4 regions of the Echinicola vietnamensis DSM 17526 genome follow, and region 3 is predicted to be linked to each of the others. Evidence: riboswitches for the same ligand, from Rfam matches in the RefSeq annotation. Region 3 holds a riboswitch; each other region holds the start of a gene.

Region 1 (4,403 bases), 440 kb from region 3:
TATGACTATTACCTTAGCATTTATAGATGAAATAAATTCTTAAACCGTAAAAATCATAAAAATATGGGCAAAGGAGATATGAAATCCAAAAGAGGTAAAATCCACAACGGAACCTTTGGTAAAAGCAGACCACGAAAAAATCAAAATATCGCTACGAAAAAAGAGCAATCGCAAGCCACCAAGTAAGGTTTATATTGCTAAAAATTAGAAGTCAGGCCGGATAAAACTCCCGGCCTGACTTTTTTTGTCCCTATCTACTAACCCGATTTCGGATCAAGCGGGGATCAAGCAATATTTCCGAGAAGCTAATTTTGACATGGTCTTTTAAAAGAAAATTTCATACTGTTAAAGCGATGGGCTTCCTCCCCAGGACAAACGACTTAAAAAAAAATGTTCCTATTTGCATTTATATCTGCCGTTCCTACGGAACTTACCCTTTTGTCCGTAATCATTTTTGGATGCAGGTTGTCACCTGCAACTTCTATATGACCCTCCGCCAAAGGCGGATTAGGCAAGATGCTCAGTTGCCAACGCATATTCAGGGTGTAATCTCAACCAAGCCAACCACTATACATGAGCAGATAGCTGCGACGGCTTGTACGATCCAAATCAACAACTCATTCTCATTCTTCAGCCTATTCCGCCATTCGGCAAAATAGGCTACTGCGGTTTCCAATATACAAATTGGGGCAAAGTGCCTGCGGCACGATAAATTTTTTAACCTGCAGATTCATCCGCAGGAACTTAAGCTCTCTCCTCAACCTTCCAAAGGTGTGCCAGTGGCACGGTTGGAACTTCACTTCAGGTCCCATATCGGATGCAGCGTAGGCTCCTAATAAGCGCCCAATACTGAAACGCTTTCCGCCACACAGTAATCACTTTTTGAATAATTGTCCGGTTGTTTATTTAAAGTTCCGTCACTTTTACACACATATTTCCCTATTTAATCTACTTTTGATGCCATTACGCTGATCCAGTTCATCTATCCAGGTCGTATATAGTTTTCATAAATCACAACGCACTATCTTATGAAAACTTTAACAAACACTATTTTAAAGACGACACTCATTGTACTACCCGCATTTGGCTTTTTTGCCTGTGACAATGATGAGGACATGGACATGCCCGAAAACGATGTGGCATCGTTATTTGTTTCCAGCAATACCAGCGGCATGATCACGGTCATGGATTTCTCGTCATCCGATGTCAGCAGCAGTACCTTTGCTTCAGCAGGAGCGGATGCTGACGGCATCTACTACGATGATAAAAATGACGAAATCATCCAGTTGGTTCGATCAGACAATTCCCTGAATGTTTATGCTGATATCATGGCGGCCAAGATGGATAACGGCCTGTCCATTTCTTTGGGACTATCCGGATCGGGGACTTTTGTCAGTGGACGCGAAATAGCCGTCATGAATGATATGGTCGTCGTGGCAGAGTCACCTGTAGAGGCAAATGGCAACCAAAGCAGCTTATATGTCTATCAGAAAACCAACAACGGCTTCACGCTACAAAACACTTATGAAGTGGACTTTGCACTTTGGGGCATTCACCTAGAGGGCAATACGCTCTATGCCGTCGTGGACAAAACCGCTGACTTGGCAGTGTTCAACAACTTCATGGCCAATACAGACGGCATGATCAGCCCCGATAAGCGTGTGACCATCGAAGGTCTGGGCAGAACACACGGGTTGACCTATTCCATGGAAGATGACCTGATGGTCCTCACCGACATTGGTGATGCCTCTTCAGACAGTGACGGTGGCTTGGTGATCATTACTGACTTCACCAGTACCCTAAACGGCACCACAGACGGAGGAACTATTGCTATGGCTGCGCAGGCCCGGATAGAAGGTAACAACACCATGTTGGGCAATCCAGTAGATGTGGCCTACAGCGAAGACAGCAAAATGATCTTCGTCGCCGAAAGAGCAAATGGAGGCGGTAGAGTATTGGTATATGATTACTTCTCCACCAACGGCAACCCTTCACCAGCCTTTAGCCAAGACGTAGCAGGTGCATCTGCCGTTTATTACTATGAAGATTAAACCCATCACCTAATCCATACGCGATTTGATCGCAGGTCAAACAATATTAAGAAACTACTTACTCTACTACTTCTAAAGGTGTGCTGATGTCCTCAGCCACCTTTTTTTATACCTTGCAAAACGCTTTCGATACCTTTCGGCTCAACACCCCTTCTAATTACGCTTTTCGGTATATCCTTTGAGCCAGAAACCTAAAAACAGTATTCTCTATCGATTTTATAGGGTTTTATGATCGCTTTAATTTTTAAAAAACTCTTTTTCGAATACTTGCAAATTCAAAAATTGGATTGTTACTTTGTGCTATCCTTTACTTTTTAAAAGTACAAGGATTTATACAGAAGAGGTGAGAGACAGGCTCGTAGACCCTCTGGCAACCTGGAAAATCCAAGGTGCCAATTCCTGCCGAATGTGAATATCCGCATTTGGAAATATAAATTCTTAAACAATGAATTTTATAAAAAGGATACACACAGCAATACAACTTCACACACAAAGCATCATCGAATTAATTTTTATCCAAAGGGAAAGTGCCTTGCATCAACGAATGTGCATGTGCAACTAAGCACCCTCCTATTTTGCCCGTTTCGGGCGTCTTTACTTGCTTTTATTCCCATTCTTGATGATCCCAGTTGGCCGAAGTCAACGCTAAACAAAGAGTAAAATGAATCTAACATCACCGTATCTGATTACCGATATGACACAGGAAACATTCCACTGTGAAGAGGAATTAAATCTCGAATCAGGAGAATCACTACCAGGATTTGAGATTAGCTATACCACTCAAGGGCATTTGACGCCTAAAAAAGACAATGTCATCTGGATCTTGCATGCGCTTACCGGCGACGCCAATGTACACGAATGGTGGAGTGGTCTCGTGGGAGAAGACAAGTTTTTTGACCCTACCAAATATTTTATTGTCTGTGCTAACCTGCTAGGATCTTGCTATGGCTCTACCCAGCCCCTTAGCGATAATCCCAAAACCGGCAAACCGTATTATTACGATTTCCCAAACCTCTCCACCCGGGACATGGCCAAGGCCTTTGACCGGTTGCGGCAACATTTGGGTATCCAGCAAATTGACACCATCATCGGGGGCTCGCTTGGTGGACAAGTCGCCTTGGAATGGTCATATAACCTACAGGAGCAAGTGAAAAAGACCATCATTGTCGCTTCCAATGCCAAGACTTCCCCGTGGACCATTGGCTTTAATGAAGCCCAAAGAATGGCCATAGAATCCGATAGCACCTGGGGACAGAACTCACCGGACGCCGGCAAAAAAGGCTTGGAAGCAGCTCGTGCCATCGGAATGCTCAGCTACCGGCACCAAGATATCTTTCATGCCAGCCAAGCTGAAACAGAAGAAAAAACGGATCACTTTCGGGTAAGTTCGTATTTGCGCTACCAAGGTCAAAAGCTTTCCAACCGCTTCAATGCCCTCTCCTACTGGGTACTCACCAAAGCCATGGACAGCCATGACCTGGGCAGAGGCAGAGGAGGAACCGCCAAAGCCCTGTCAGCAATCAAAGCAAAAGTGCTCTCTATCGGCATCAATACCGATTTGCTGTTTACCAAAGAAGAGTCCCAGTTTATCAGCAAAAATGTCCCTAACGGCACCTACAGAGAGATTTCTTCCATCTATGGACATGATGCCTTTTTGGTAGAAAACGAACAATTAAATTATATTCTAACATCTTTTTACTTGGAAAACAATGACTAACCGCATTGGACTGTTTGGCTTTGGAGTGGTCGGACAAGGCTATTATGAAATCGCTAAAAATGACCGCCCATCGCTTCTGCCCGAAACGATTGTCGTACAAAATAAGAATAAAGAAAGGCCCCATTCGCTCCAATTATCCTTTGACCCAAAGGACATTTTAAACACCCCGCATGACATTGGAATAGAGCTGATCTCTGATCCCATTCAGGCCTATGATTATGTCAGCAGCCTGTTGAAATCAGGAAAGAAGGTCATCTCTGCCAATAAAAAGATGCTTGCCGCCCACCTTCCTGAGCTACTGGAATTGGAGAAAAGCTATGGAGGCAGTCTTCTCTATGAAGCCTCTGCCGCCGCAGGCATTCCGATCATCACGTGCCTCGATTGCCATTTTGCGGGTGATCACATCAGCAAGCTCCAAGGCATCCTCAACGGTTCGTCAAACTACATCCTTTCCCGGTTGTTCCAGGATGACCTCAGCCTGTCGGATGCCGTAAAGCTGGCACAGGAAAAAGGCTTTGCCGAAGCAGATCCTACCTTGGACATTAATGGAAGCGATGTCAGCAGCAAATTGACCATCCTTAGCCTCCATGCCTTTGGAAGGTACATTCCTGAAAATGAAATCCTGACCATTGGGG
Region 2 (4,403 bases), 1.4 Mb from region 3:
AAAAACCAACCATTTAATTGCCCTTAATAAAAGAGAAATTGCGCAATTGGACTTTAAAGAGACCATCATTGGTGCTGTAGGGGAAGTTTCTAATGCCTTGGTAACGATCGAAAAGCTGCAAGAAGCCCATAATATCGTCGAAGACAGGCTTCAAGTCACCAACAAGGGCATTAAGGATGCATTCCTGCTCTTCCAGAGTGGATTTGCGAGTTACTTGGAAATCATCAATGCCCAAGAAGATGCCTTGGAAAACCAAATGGAGCTGGTAAGGTTAAAAACCCAATTGGCCATCGCCAACATCGAACTGTACCGAAGCCTCGGAGGGGGATGGAAATAACGGACCAAATGGGGCTTAGCGGTCATTCGTGGAGAATAATCCAAGGCTAATGCATTTTTACCTTGCCCCTTCCTATGGAACTTTACTTTAGGCAGGATACCATTTAGGGAGCAGGTAGTCACTTGCTCCTTCTTTTTTCACCTTCGTCAAAGGTGGAATAAGTACCAAATGGGCAAAAGCTGCCCTTGACAGGACTTCATCATGGGAAGCCCGCGGCGGGAACTCGGGGTAAAGGGGCAGCATGAAACCTGTCATTCCCATCCTTTACTTTTGTAAACTGCCATTTTCTTAACGGTAAAACCAGGGATACATAATCCGCCACAAAGGTGCCAAGTAAATGCTGTAACCTGCACTCATTGGAAGTTACAATTGAATTGTACCATGGAGCCTTGTTGGGGATCAAGCCGAAAAATTGGGAGCAACCTATTCCTATGGCTTATCATTTTCCTTTCCACTGTTGGTTTCCATTTTGCCACGGATGAACGCTGATAAACACAGATAAGATGCTGGCACCATTGCAAATCTGGGTTCATCCATTTTATCTGTGGCTAATTTAAGGTTTATCAAGGGCCTTGCCCTCAGTAATGATGATAGAATACTGCTAAGGCTTTGGGTATGCTGCTTGGTGATCATGCTATCAGCGTTTCCTCCTTATCTGCACGAACCGTTTCCATACCCCTCAATTGGGCCAACAAAAAAAACACCTCGAAAAATACTTCGGAGGTGTTTTAATATGGTTATTAGTGATGGTTTATTATTGTACCTTAATGGCTCAGTTCATTAAAGAGCAACTTTTCTTCCAAGCGGTGCTTTTCCTGATTGATGAGCACTTTTCGTAGCACTTGTTTGAACCTGATTTCATCGTTGACGATTCTAAAAATCTTCTCCAAGTACTCTTTGGCTACCGCTTCATTCTTCTTGTAAAACTTCAATGTGAAACTTCTGTTTTCATGAATGTTTTCCAAATAGACCTCTTTAGGTTGTCCAGCCAGTACGATTCCCCTGAAGAATGCATAGTGTGCGGCCAAATCCCCTTTGAGGGTGAAGTAGATCGCTTGAAACTGCTTATTGGCCGCTTCAAAGTTGTGAAAGCCAAAAGTACCTTGGCCTTCCAATTGGACAAATTCATTTTCTGAAAGCCACTCATAAGCACTTAAGGACTTTTGGTCCGTGGTTTTGTTCCTGATGACGGACTGAAAGCTGAAGATATGATTGTTTTGAGTGGAAATGCTATGGTTAGAAGCTATTGCTGTCATGGTTTCTTTAGTTAAGATCGTTATTAGTTGATTTTTCTGAGGGTTTGCTACTATCTGCAACAACACCCTTTGGGGGCTTTCATCGGTTTCCGCATTCGCATTGCTTGTCTCATGGTTTTCACATTTATAGGTCCTCAAATGATTTCGGCAGGATTTAGCACCTTTTCTTTGTTGAGAGGGATAGGTTGCTATAGGTTCTTCGAGCCTGTTCTCTCCCCTATTCTTTATAAATCAGCTACCAAGCTTTCGGCGCTTTTCGCTAATAACTGTTTCAAAGGTACGACAATTTTTTACAAAAACTAATTTCCCTATAGAATTTGTAGGGAATTATTTTCTTTCCCCTAATTTCCTCACTTTAACTCCCCTTGAAAAGAGGCCAAACGGTGTATACCTCCGCTCTCTTCACGTATAAATTTACAACACTATCCCACTGAAAACCAATAGATCTAGATACCTTACTATTATCAATAGCCGTTCAAGCTTAACCTTCACTTATTAGTGAAAGTAACGGGTAAAATCAGCGAAAAGAACATCATTATTACCATCATAAACGCATGATCACGTACGGGAAACTGGACGATTTGTCTTATTGTACAAAACCGCCTCACCTTTCACACCTCCCTTCTCCCATAAATGCACATTTTTGACTACTTTTGTGGCAATTGATCCAAATAACTGATTTGCCCAATATAACGAACTAGAGATTTACCCATTATGAGAAACATCAAGCTTGTAGAAGTACGGTCTGAACTTGCCGCAGGCACTAGAGGGGCCAGCTTGGGAATTGACGCGCTAAAGGTGGCGAGCTTGGGTAAAAAATCGGATTTCTTTACCCGGTTTGACCCCATCAATGTGCCAGATGCCAACAATTACCTATGGAAAAACAACCCCTATCCGCATGCCAAGTACATTGACGGGGTGCATGAGGTGCTGGGAAATGTGCACGATACGATAAAAGCACTCCGTGAGGAAAAGAAATTCCCAATTGTCCTGGCGGGGGATCACTCTACCGCTGCAGGGACCATCATGGGAATCAAGGCTGCCAATCCGGAAAAGCGCCTTGGGGTGATATGGATCGACGCCCATGCTGACATCCACAGCCCCTACACGAGTCCTTCAGGGAATATGCACGGCATGCCCTTGGGTATGTGCCTTCAAGAAGACAATCTTGAAAACCGGCAACAGGATCCATCTGCGGAAGAAATCGAATACTGGGAAAAGATCAAAAAAATCGGCGGGGATTTCCCAAAGATCAAGGCGTCGGACATTGTCTACATTGCTGTAAGAGACACGGAAGAACCTGAAAACAAGCTGATCGAAAAGCACGGCATACGTAACTTCACCACCCAAGAAGTCCGTCAAAAGGGAATAACTCAAATTTCGGAAGAGGCTTTGGCCATTTTGAAAGATTGTGAGCAGATTTATATTTCCTTCGATGTAGACAGCATGGACAGTTCCATTTCCGTAGGTACAGGAACACCAGTTCCCGATGGTTTGACGGTGCAAGAAGCCTTAAAATTGAACATGGAATTGATAAAAGACAAAAGAGTTTGCTGTTGGGAAATTGTAGAGGTTAACCCTACGTTGGATTCTGAAAACATCATGGCCCAAAACGCCTTTGAAGTACTGGAATCCACCACCAAATCATTGGTCAGCAACTTTTAGAAGCTAAAAAATATGCAATTGATCCACTAGGGGTCAAAAATGCGATCAAACTTTAACAAAAGCATGACGATTCAAGAACAGATACTGAAAGCCATTAGCGAAGGTTTTTCAAAAGCATTTGATCATCAGGTAACCCCTGAGTCCCTCTCCTTACAACCTACCCGTAAGGAGTTTGAAGGCAATTATACCTTCGTACTTTTTCCATTCCTTAAATACACCAAAATGAAACCCGAGGACAGTGGAGACAAAATCGGGCAATACTTGGTGGAAAACTGCGAGGCCGTAAGTGCTTTTAATGTCGTAAAAGGTTTCTTGAACATTTCTGTCAATGAACAGTCCTGGATGGCTGTTTTCCAAACGCTCTACCAAAACGAGCAGCTCGGCCAGTTGCCCCCAAAAAACCAAAAAGTCATGGTGGAGTTTAGCTCCCCCAACACCAACAAGCCCCTTCATCTGGGTCACCTTAGAAACAATTTCCTAGGTTTTTCGGTTTCGGAAATCCTTGCAGCCAACGGCTATGAGGTCATCAAGGCAAACCTTGTCAACGACCGGGGGATCCACATCTGCAAATCCATGGTGGCCTACCTCCACTTTGGCAATGGCGAAACCCCAACGTCCGGCGGGTTCAAAGGTGACCATTTGGCAGGCAAGTATTATGTGCTTTTTGACAAAGCCTATAAAAAACAAATCAACGAACTCATCGAAAAGGGCCTATCCGAAGAAGACGCCAAAAAGCAGGCTCCACTTATGCTAGAAGCTCAGGAAATGCTGCGCAAGTGGGAAGCTGGCGATGAAGAAACGGTAACCCTTTGGAAAACGATGAACAGTTGGGTGTATGAAGGGTTTGATGCCACCTATAAAAAAATGGGAGTGAGCTTTGACAAGTTTTACTATGAGTCAGACACCTACCTCCTGGGCAAAAACATTGTGGAAGAAGGGCTTGAAAAAGGCGTTTTTTTTAAAAAAGACAACAATTCCGTTTGGGCAGACCTTACGGAAGAAGGGTTGGATGAAAAGCTCGTCCTCCGTGGGGATGGCACCTCGGTGTACATCACGCAGGACATGGGCACGGCAGACCTAAAATACGAAGATTTCAAGATCAACAAATCGGTTTACGTGGTAGGCAATGAGCAAGATTATCACTT
Region 3 (4,403 bases):
ACGGGTCCCATGGTGGTCATTAACAATGAGGTGATCAAAAAAAGCACCAAGGAAAAAATCCATCAAATTTTAGAAGGGAAACTCACACATGAATAAATTATCCGTGCCCTGGTCATATGATTACAGAGCACGGATGAAGGAATACATCTCTTTCTACAGAAACGTTACATCATTTATCATTGCTTGGGTTCTACCAATACGGCGGTTCCACTCGCTGTAACCATCAACATGCCATCGCGGATGGTTTCATAGTCCAGGTCCACACCGACTACAGCATTTCCTCCCATCGCTTTTGCTTGCATTTCCATTTCCATCAGAGAAGTTGACTTGGCTTCTTTCAGTACTTTTTCATAGGTGCCTGAGCGGCCACCGACGATATCTGTGATACTGGCAAAAAAGTCCCTGAAAACATTCGCTCCTATGATCGTTTCTCCAGAAACAATTCCAAAATATGTTTTGATTTCATGTCCTTCCACTGAAGGGGTGGTTGTTGTAATCATACTGTTGTTCATTTGTTTGTTAAAGAGTAGATAACTAAAACAGGGCAGTTAATATACTATAAAATCCCATAAAAGTAGTCTTTTGGGATCGATATCTCCTACGGCCATGTGGGCTGAAAGTGATATCTTGTTAATAGCGTTTTAGCTGAGATTTGTCAAATTTGGACAGCTGGGTCGATCTGGGATGGGCCATAGATTAAATCTTTACCGAAAATCCAGCAAAATGAGATCAAAATGTTTATTATGTACCTATGGCAGATGACTTATAAACCTGATAAAAGTTATCGCCTTTTAACATATAAATTTTATTTTTGAGCTGAAATTTCACCTGATGAGGACAATTGTTGTAATTTTTATTTTGGTGTGCTTCGGTGGAGAAGCTTTTGCACAAGAGACCAGAGGGTATCAGCGGACCAGCTTCAATGTTTACTATGGTACCTCTGGAGCCAATCTGCAGGGATTGAATAAGCTCTTGGAAAATCATGGTCAGCCCCCCATGCCAAACAGTTATAATTCCTATGGCCTTAGTTATCAAACACGGTTTAACGACTTTATCATTGGAGCCGAGCTCTATCAAAATAACGGTGTGGAGACGCCATTTTACGATTATGCGTTGGATTACCGTACGACTAGGGCTTTTATCAATTTCGGCTATAGCTTTACCGAAGAAGGGAAATTTCACCTGATTCATTACATGTCTATCGGCATGGGCTATTTGAATGTGGAAATGCTTGAAGAGCGGGAAGGGGAAAACCTGGACCAGTTTTTGGCCGATCCCGCTCATGGATTTATCCTGAGAAGGAATGACATCAACAAGGGCAGTCAGTTTATGGGTGGTTTTTTGACGGAAATTGGTTTTGAACTGGGCTATGACCTCAATATTTTACCCAGTGAAGAAGTCATTAGCATGATCGCCAAAGTTGGCTATTCTTTTAATCCCTTCGAAGATTCCTGGAACTTAAATGGATTGACATTTGACAATTTGCAAAGCGGTGCTTTTGTCCGGTTGGGTGCTGGCATCAGCCTTCCTGAGAAAAATTATTTCTACCGGGATGCATCTTTAGGCATACACTTAATTTATGGTGCGCACTTTACCAAGCCAAATGACCTTAATGCTCACCTTAAGAATAATGGCTACAAACCCCTAAAAGGAATTCCCAAAAACTTAGGTTTAAAGCTTTTAGGGGAAAACAGAGGGTTTCTGTACGGAATAGATTTATATAATCTAAATATGTCTGGTGAGGCAAATCAAGATTATGACCAAAGCCTTAGCAGCTTAAGGATATATGGGAACTTGGGTGCCAAACTGATCGATATTTATAATTGGGAAGTGGGCGCGTTGGGCGGCTTGGGCTATGGTAATGTACGGTACAGCTTGATCCATAAGCGAAAGCTGGATTTTCCTGATTTAATTGATCTTCCGGACTATGATGGTGAATTGCGAAATGGTGGAATGATGGCTAAACCTGAAATTTATTTAAGTAGGGTTTTCCCCCTTGCCAAAAGATCTAAGGTTGCCTTAGTGGCTTCGGTATACGGAGGAGTAGAAATTCCACTTGGAAGCTATGAGTTAGGAGCAGTCAGCATGTCTCAATACATGTCCAATCCCTATTTGCAGGTGGGAGTAGGAATCAGGCCCTGATTGATATTTACGGAGTGCTTACTGAAACCGATATTATCAAAATAAAATGGGTAGAATGTAATTTTTTTCCACTAATTCATGTTAACTTTGGAATTGCTTATCGAGAAAGACCGAGGGAAGGGCCCTATGACGTCTTAGCAACCTGATCAGACAAGGTGCTAACTCCCATCCTGAGCTTGTCAGGAAAAGATGAGCGGTAGATTATTGCTTTTCTATCGGTTCTTTGCTCGATACAGCTTTTCTTACTATTAATGAGGGCATGAATACACGAACCGACATATTACTTCAACAAGTAGACAAAAAGATCTTGATACTCGATGGTGCGATGGGTACCATGATTCAGCGTTATACGCTTGAAGAAGAGGATTTCAGGACACCTGAATTGGCCAATCACCCCAAGGCCCTAAAGGGCAACAATGATTTACTGTCACTTAGCAGACCGAAGATCATTCGGGACATCCACGATACATATTTGGAGGCTGGAGCAGATATCATAGAAACGAATACCTTTAGCAGTACTTCCATTGCACAGGAGGATTACGATCTTTCGCAATTGGCCTATGAGCTCAATGTGGAATCCGCAAGAATCGCCAGGGAAGCGGCCCTTTCATACAGTGAAAAAACTCCCGATCAGCCCCGCTTTGTGGCCGGTGCTATCGGGCCTACAAACAGGACGGCTTCGATTTCCCCAGATGTCAATGACCCTGGGTACCGTGCCATTAATTTTGATCAGCTCTCCGAGGCCTATGCCGAGCAGGTTAGGGGATTACTGGATGGGGGAGTTGATATTCTCTTGGTAGAAACGATATTTGATACCTTGAATGCCAAAGCGGCATTGTTTGCCATCCAAGAGGTTTTTGAGGAAAAAGGACTACCCCTTTCTCCAGAGGAAGGAGGGATCCCCATCATGATTTCAGGAACCATTACGGATGCTTCTGGCAGGACACTCAGTGGACAGACCACGGAGGCTTTCCTCATTTCAGTTTCTCATGTACCTTTGATGAGCATTGGGCTGAATTGTGCATTGGGGGCAAAAGAGTTAAGACCTTATCTGAAAGTGTTGGCAGAAAATGCACCGTTTTACGTCAGTGCCTATCCAAATGCCGGGCTGCCCAATGAGTTTGGCCAGTATGACCAAACCGCCCAAGAAATGGCCGATCAGGTGGAAGAATTTCTGAAAGATGGCTTGATCAATATCCTGGGTGGTTGCTGTGGGACCACTCCTGAGCATATTCGAGTGATAGGAGACGTCAGTAAAAAATACAAACCCAGAAAACTAGCGTATACATTAGAAGAAGAATAGTGGGAATGGATAAGAAGACTAAACATAACCAGCTCAAATTATCCGGGCTGGAACCATTGGTGTTTACACCGGAGTTGAACTTTGTCAATATCGGTGAACGGACCAATGTGACAGGTTCCAAGAAGTTTGCCCGTTTGATCTTGAACGGCCAATTTGATGAAGCTTTGGAAGTGGCTTTGGACCAAGTGAGGGGCGGAGCACAAGTATTGGATGTCTGCATGGATGAAGGGATGCTGGATGGTGAGGCAGCCATGGTGAAGTACCTTAACCTGATTGCTTCCGAACCAGAGATCAGTAGGATTCCTATTGTGGTGGACAGTTCCAAGTGGAATATTATTTTAGCGGGGCTAAAATGTATCCAAGGAAAGGGAATCGTCAACTCCATCAGTTTGAAAAATGGCGAGGACGAATTTATCCACCAAGCCAAAACCATCAAGAAGTTTGGTGCAGCCGTGGTGGTCATGGCCTTTGACGAAGATGGCCAAGCGGACACTTATCAGCGACGCGTGGACATTTGCAAACGGAGCTATGATATCCTTGTGGAAACGGTGAAGTTTAATCCTAATGATATTATCTTCGATCCCAATATCTTTCCGGTAGCTACCGGAATGGAGGAGCACCGAAGCAACGCCATAGATTTCTTCAAAGCCACAAAATGGATAAAAGAAAACCTCCCTGGGGCGAAAGTCAGCGGAGGCGTCAGCAATGTCAGCTTTTCGTTTAGGGGAAACAACCCTGTCCGTGAGGCCATGCATGCTGCATTTTTATATCATGCCATTCAGCATGGTATGGATATGGGAATTGTTAATCCCACCATGTTGGAAGTGTACGACGATATTCCAAAGGACCTGCTGGAGCATGTGGAAGATGTGCTTTGGGACAGGAGGGATGATGCTACCGAACGGTTGTTGGATTTTGCAGAGACCGTCAAGTCAAGCGGCAAAAAAGAAGTGGCCAG
Region 4 (4,403 bases), 1.6 Mb from region 3:
TTCATGTGCAAGACGATCATATTCAAGTGAAGGCAGGTTCTGCAGCGGGAGCTTTTTGGGCAGTACAGACCCTTCGGCAATTATTACCGTTAGCCATCGAGGAAAAAGGGCCGATTGAAGGAGTGTCCTGGAAGGTGCCAGCCGGGGAAATTGAAGATAATCCTGTATACGCTTATCGGGGAAGCATGCTGGATGTTGCCAGGCATTTTTTTGATGTCAATGATGTGAAACGCTACATTGATTTGATGGCCATGTATAAATTTAACTATCTGCACTTGCATTTGGCTGATGACCAGGGCTGGCGGATAGAGATCAAGTCTTGGCCAAAACTGACCGAAATTGGCGGTAGCACGGAAGTAGGCGGTGGCGAAGGAGGTTTTTATACCCAAGAAGAATACAAGGAAATCGTGCAGTATGCAAAGGAGCGGTTTATTACCATTGTGCCGGAAATCGACATGCCGGGACATACCAATGCGGCTTTGGCCTCATATCCTGAGCTCAATTGTGATGATGAAGCCCCAGAGTTGTATACAGGCATTGAAGTTGGGTTTAGTACACTATGTACGGACAAGGAAGTCACTTATCAGTTTATCGATGATGTCGTGCGTGAACTGGTAGAAATGACCCCTGGGCCTTATATCCACATCGGTGGAGATGAGTCTCATGTGACGGCGTTGGAAGATTATATTCCGTTTATTGAGCAGGTGCAGGATATCGTGAATTCGTATGATAAACAGGCGATTGGCTGGGATGAAATAGCCCATGCGGCGTTGCGGCCTAGCACGACTGCCCAGTTTTGGGCCAAGGCAGAAAATGCCAAGATGGCTGTGGAGCAAGGTGCCAAGGTGCTCATGTCTCCGGCCACAAAGGCTTACCTGGATATGCAGTATGATTCCACCACACAGTTGGGCCTGCATTGGGCAGCGTATATAGAACTGGACAGTGCCTATATGTGGGAGCCTACTGAATTGGTGGAGGGCATCGGTAAGGATGATATTCTTGGCGTGGAAGCACCGCTGTGGACGGAGACCATTGAAAAGATGGATGATATCGAATACATGGTGTTTCCCCGATTGATAGGGATCGCTGAGATTGCGTGGACGTCACCCGACAAGCGTAATTGGGATAGTTACAAGGATCGATTGCGCCAGCATACTGAAAGGCTGGAGGCATTGGAGGTAGATTATTATGCCTCGCCCTTGTTAAAAGAAAAGGAAATAGCAGAGTAATAAACTAAAGGCCAGTGATGAACACTGGCTTTTATTTTGGTTAAAAAAAAGCGAAGTAGTTTTTAACTGCTTCGCTTCACTGATGTTTCTCACATGAAAACAGGTTGTGTTTTCATGATGGGTTGACTTTTTATGCAGAAAGTTTCCCAGGACAGGTAGGCTGAAAACCTTATTTTGATCTTTCCAAAGCCCTTTCGATGTCGGCAATGATGTCGTCGTGGTGTTCCAGTCCGGCAGAAAGCCTGATCAAGCCTGGCAGAATTCCTACACGCTGCCGTTCTTCTTCCGTTAGTTTGCTGTGCGTAGTGGAGGCAGGGTGGGTGATGATACTTCGGGTATCTCCCAAGTTGGCCGTGACGGTGATCATTTGCAACTCATCAATAAACCGCTGCGCCCGCTCGATTCCGCCTTTCAGGGTGAGCGTGACAATGCCGCCACCATGTTTCATTTGCTTCTTAGCAAGGTCATGTTGCGGATGGCTTTTTAGGAAAGGGTATTTTACAAACTCTAGCTCCTTGTTGTCCTGGAAATAAGAGGCTACTGCCAAGGCATTGGCGCAGTGTCTTTCCATTCTGATGGCGAGTGTTTCCATGCTTCGTGAAAGGATCCAGGCATTGAAAGGAGAAATCGATGGGCCTGTGTGACGGGTGAAGAACTGCACTTCCTTGATCAATTCTTGCTTACCAAGGATCAGTCCGCCCAAAACACGGCCTTGACCGTCAATATATTTCGTGGCGCTGTGGGCCACAATGTCTGCTCCCCATTTGGCAGGCTGCTGGAGGTAAGGCGTCGCAAAGCAATTGTCCACCACAAGGATCAAGTTATGGGCTTTGGCAAATTTCCCGATCCACTCCAAGTCGATTACTTCCAGGCCAGGGTTCGAAGGGGTTTCGATAAACAGCATCTTGGTGTTGGGCTTTACGAGCTTGTCCCAGTTTTCGATATCTGAAATATCTCCATACGTAGACGTAATGCCCCATTTCGGAAATACCCTTGTCAGCAGCTGGTGGGTAGAACCAAACAGGGACCTGGATGCGAGGATATGGTCACCTTGCTCAAGAAGAGAGGCCATGCTGCCAAACATTGCCGCCATTCCGGATGCCGTGGCGATGCCGTCCTCTGTGCCTTCCACTGCACATACTTTTTCGATCAGATCGGAGCTGTTGGGGTTGGCATAGCGGGAATAAATGTTTCCGGGGATTTCCTCAGCAAACATCTGCCGTGCTTCCTCGGCACTGTCAAATGTAAAGCTGGAGGTCATGTAAATGGGTGCAGAATGTTCCCGTTGGTTGGATTTGGAAGACGCAATCCTGACGGCTTCCGTTTCAAAATGCTTATTGGACATGGTATTTAATATCTTTCAGTTTTTGATTCAATGATTTTGCGTAACAATAGAGAAGCTGCATGGCATAGGCCAATGAAATCCGGTAAGGGATGAGAAAAAAGCGGTGAAAAGGTAGATTGGTCATAATGTCTAATTTATAGTTCCCTCAATTTTTTTGGGCAGGTATTGGCACCTTTTCGCTGTCTCGAATGGTTGCCAGAGGGTCGCAGAGCCTGGTCTCTCGCCTCTTCTGTATAAATCAGTTTCCTGAAGTCATGCAAAGTAACATCAGCACAGTTGATTTTCCAAACTATTTGGCTTTTCAGTAGGCAAGATGAGCGATTAAGGAATGTGCGGGGCAAGCATCTCTGCCCAGCCGTCGTAGCCGAGTTTGGTCATGTGCAGGCTGTCCTGCAGGAATAGCTCAGGCTTTGGTTTTCCTTCACTGTTAAGGGCGACGTCCCAGACATTGACGTAGGATACCCCTCCGGTTTTGTCTGCATACACCTCTAAAAGACGGTTTAAGGTTTCGTATTCTTCTTTCAACTGCCACCTGGAAGGGCTCGGTTTTGGGCTGATCAGGACGATTTCTGTTTCAGGAAGTTCCGCCTGCAGCTTACCCACTAATTTTTGCATGGTCTTCAGGATGGCTACAGGCGTTTTGCCACTTGCCAGGTCATTGTCCCCTTCATAGATAAACACTTTGTGCGGGTGGTACCGGATGATCAGTTCTTGGGCATAATGAAGTAATTCAAATGTCTGTGATCCGCCAAAACCCGTGTTGACCACGGTGACTTCTGGAAAATAGCTGCCGATGTCTTTCCACATTCTTACACTGGAACTTCCCGTAAAAAGGTAAATGTCGCCAGGTGGAACTGGGGTGTCAGAAACGATCTGATCGACTTCTTCTTGAAATTTAACGGGATTATCCTGGGCGAAAGCTGTCTGAATGAGTCCTGTCATTAGTAAGCTGCATAAAACGCAAAGGAATCGGAGATGGGAACGTGAGATGGTCATTTTAATGGGATGGTTTCTTTGATGGTTTGTGATGTAAATAACTAAAAATATTGGAAAAGGAGAAATGGTAGGTAAACTGAAAGTGGTGTGCTGTAAGTTTTCATTTCTGAACACATTTCCGTACACATGAAGGACTTGTTCGTTTTTTGGGCAGCGCCTTTTACACGTTATGTGGGTTGCAGTAAAGTTTTTTTTGACCCAAAATACCATTGATTGGTGGCAGGATTGGCCGATTTCGTCACTTTAATTATGGGATACACCCTGTGGCCGGTAATTTCATTGAAGAGTTGCTCGTTTTTTGAGCAAAGGTGAAGGGAATTATCAAATGAAATCTAGTGTCCATGGAGAAAATGAAAGCATTCTTTTGGTTTTGCAGTGGGGCCAATATTGCCATTCTAAAGAAATGTCCCACCGAGACTAATAAATATGTAGGAATCGGTGGGACGGTGTTCTTTACAGGAGTGCTCGCCGCATTGTCCGCAGGGTATGCGCTGTATACGGTTTTTGAAAGTTGGTACTGGGCAGTGGCTTTTGGAGCAGTGTGGGGTGTTATGATATTTAACTTGGATCGTTTTATCGTTTCGAGTATGCGAAAAAAGGAACGTTTTTGGGCCGAATGGAAACTGGCCTTTCCACGTCTTTTGCTTGCTGTTTTTTTGGCCTTGGTGATTTCCAAGCCTTTGGAGTTGAAGATTTTTGAAAAGGAGATTGATCAAAAAGTAAGTGAGCAGAAGGTGCTGGAGATGCAGGAGGCAAAGGATAATTTGGAAATGGCTTATCCTGAAATTGCCCGCTTGAAGACTGAAAACGAACAATTGCGAGATGAAATTGCC

What was found. Region 3 has a riboswitch for S-adenosylmethionine ahead of ECHVI_RS17705 (homocysteine S-methyltransferase family protein). Riboswitches for the same ligand answer to the same signal wherever they lie in the genome.
Region 1: linked by a shared signal. The riboswitch ahead of metX (homoserine O-acetyltransferase MetX) and the one ahead of ECHVI_RS17705 (homocysteine S-methyltransferase family protein) in region 3 are both predicted to bind S-adenosylmethionine.
Region 2: linked by a shared signal. The riboswitch ahead of ECHVI_RS12045 (hypothetical protein) and the one ahead of ECHVI_RS17705 (homocysteine S-methyltransferase family protein) in region 3 are both predicted to bind S-adenosylmethionine.
Region 4: linked by a shared signal. The riboswitch ahead of ECHVI_RS11130 (O-succinylhomoserine sulfhydrylase) and the one ahead of ECHVI_RS17705 (homocysteine S-methyltransferase family protein) in region 3 are both predicted to bind S-adenosylmethionine.

Annotation. Positions count from the first base shown of each region.
Region 1 is NC_019904.1:3,886,828-3,891,230, reverse strand. It holds gene ECHVI_RS23375 (30S ribosomal protein THX) at 64-186, shown strand; gene ECHVI_RS16000 (hypothetical protein) at 1,029-2,051, shown strand; SAM riboswitch class I at 2,379-2,488, shown strand; gene metX (homoserine O-acetyltransferase MetX) at 2,713-3,768, shown strand; gene ECHVI_RS15990 (homoserine dehydrogenase) at 3,761-4,403, shown strand, end outside.
Region 2 is NC_019904.1:2,927,019-2,931,421, reverse strand. It holds gene ECHVI_RS12055 (efflux transporter outer membrane subunit) at 1-337, shown strand, start outside; gene ECHVI_RS23665 (hypothetical protein) at 425-592, opposite strand; gene ECHVI_RS12045 (hypothetical protein) at 1,102-1,593, opposite strand; SAM riboswitch class I at 1,715-1,826, opposite strand; gene ECHVI_RS12040 (arginase) at 2,308-3,258, shown strand; gene argS (arginine--tRNA ligase) at 3,322-4,403, shown strand, end outside.
Region 3 is NC_019904.1:4,323,301-4,327,703, reverse strand. It holds gene ECHVI_RS17720 ((2Fe-2S) ferredoxin domain-containing protein) at 1-96, shown strand, start outside; gene ECHVI_RS17715 (YbjQ family protein) at 177-500, opposite strand; gene ECHVI_RS17710 (hypothetical protein) at 832-2,142, shown strand; SAM riboswitch class I at 2,237-2,338, shown strand; gene ECHVI_RS17705 (homocysteine S-methyltransferase family protein) at 2,402-3,445, shown strand; gene metH (methionine synthase) at 3,451-4,403, shown strand, end outside.
Region 4 is NC_019904.1:2,704,041-2,708,443, forward strand. It holds gene ECHVI_RS11125 (beta-N-acetylhexosaminidase) at 1-1,229, shown strand, start outside; gene ECHVI_RS11130 (O-succinylhomoserine sulfhydrylase) at 1,399-2,574, opposite strand; SAM riboswitch class I at 2,706-2,814, opposite strand; gene ECHVI_RS11135 (GDSL-type esterase/lipase family protein) at 2,896-3,516, opposite strand; gene ECHVI_RS11140 (DUF4407 domain-containing protein) at 3,912-4,403, shown strand, end outside.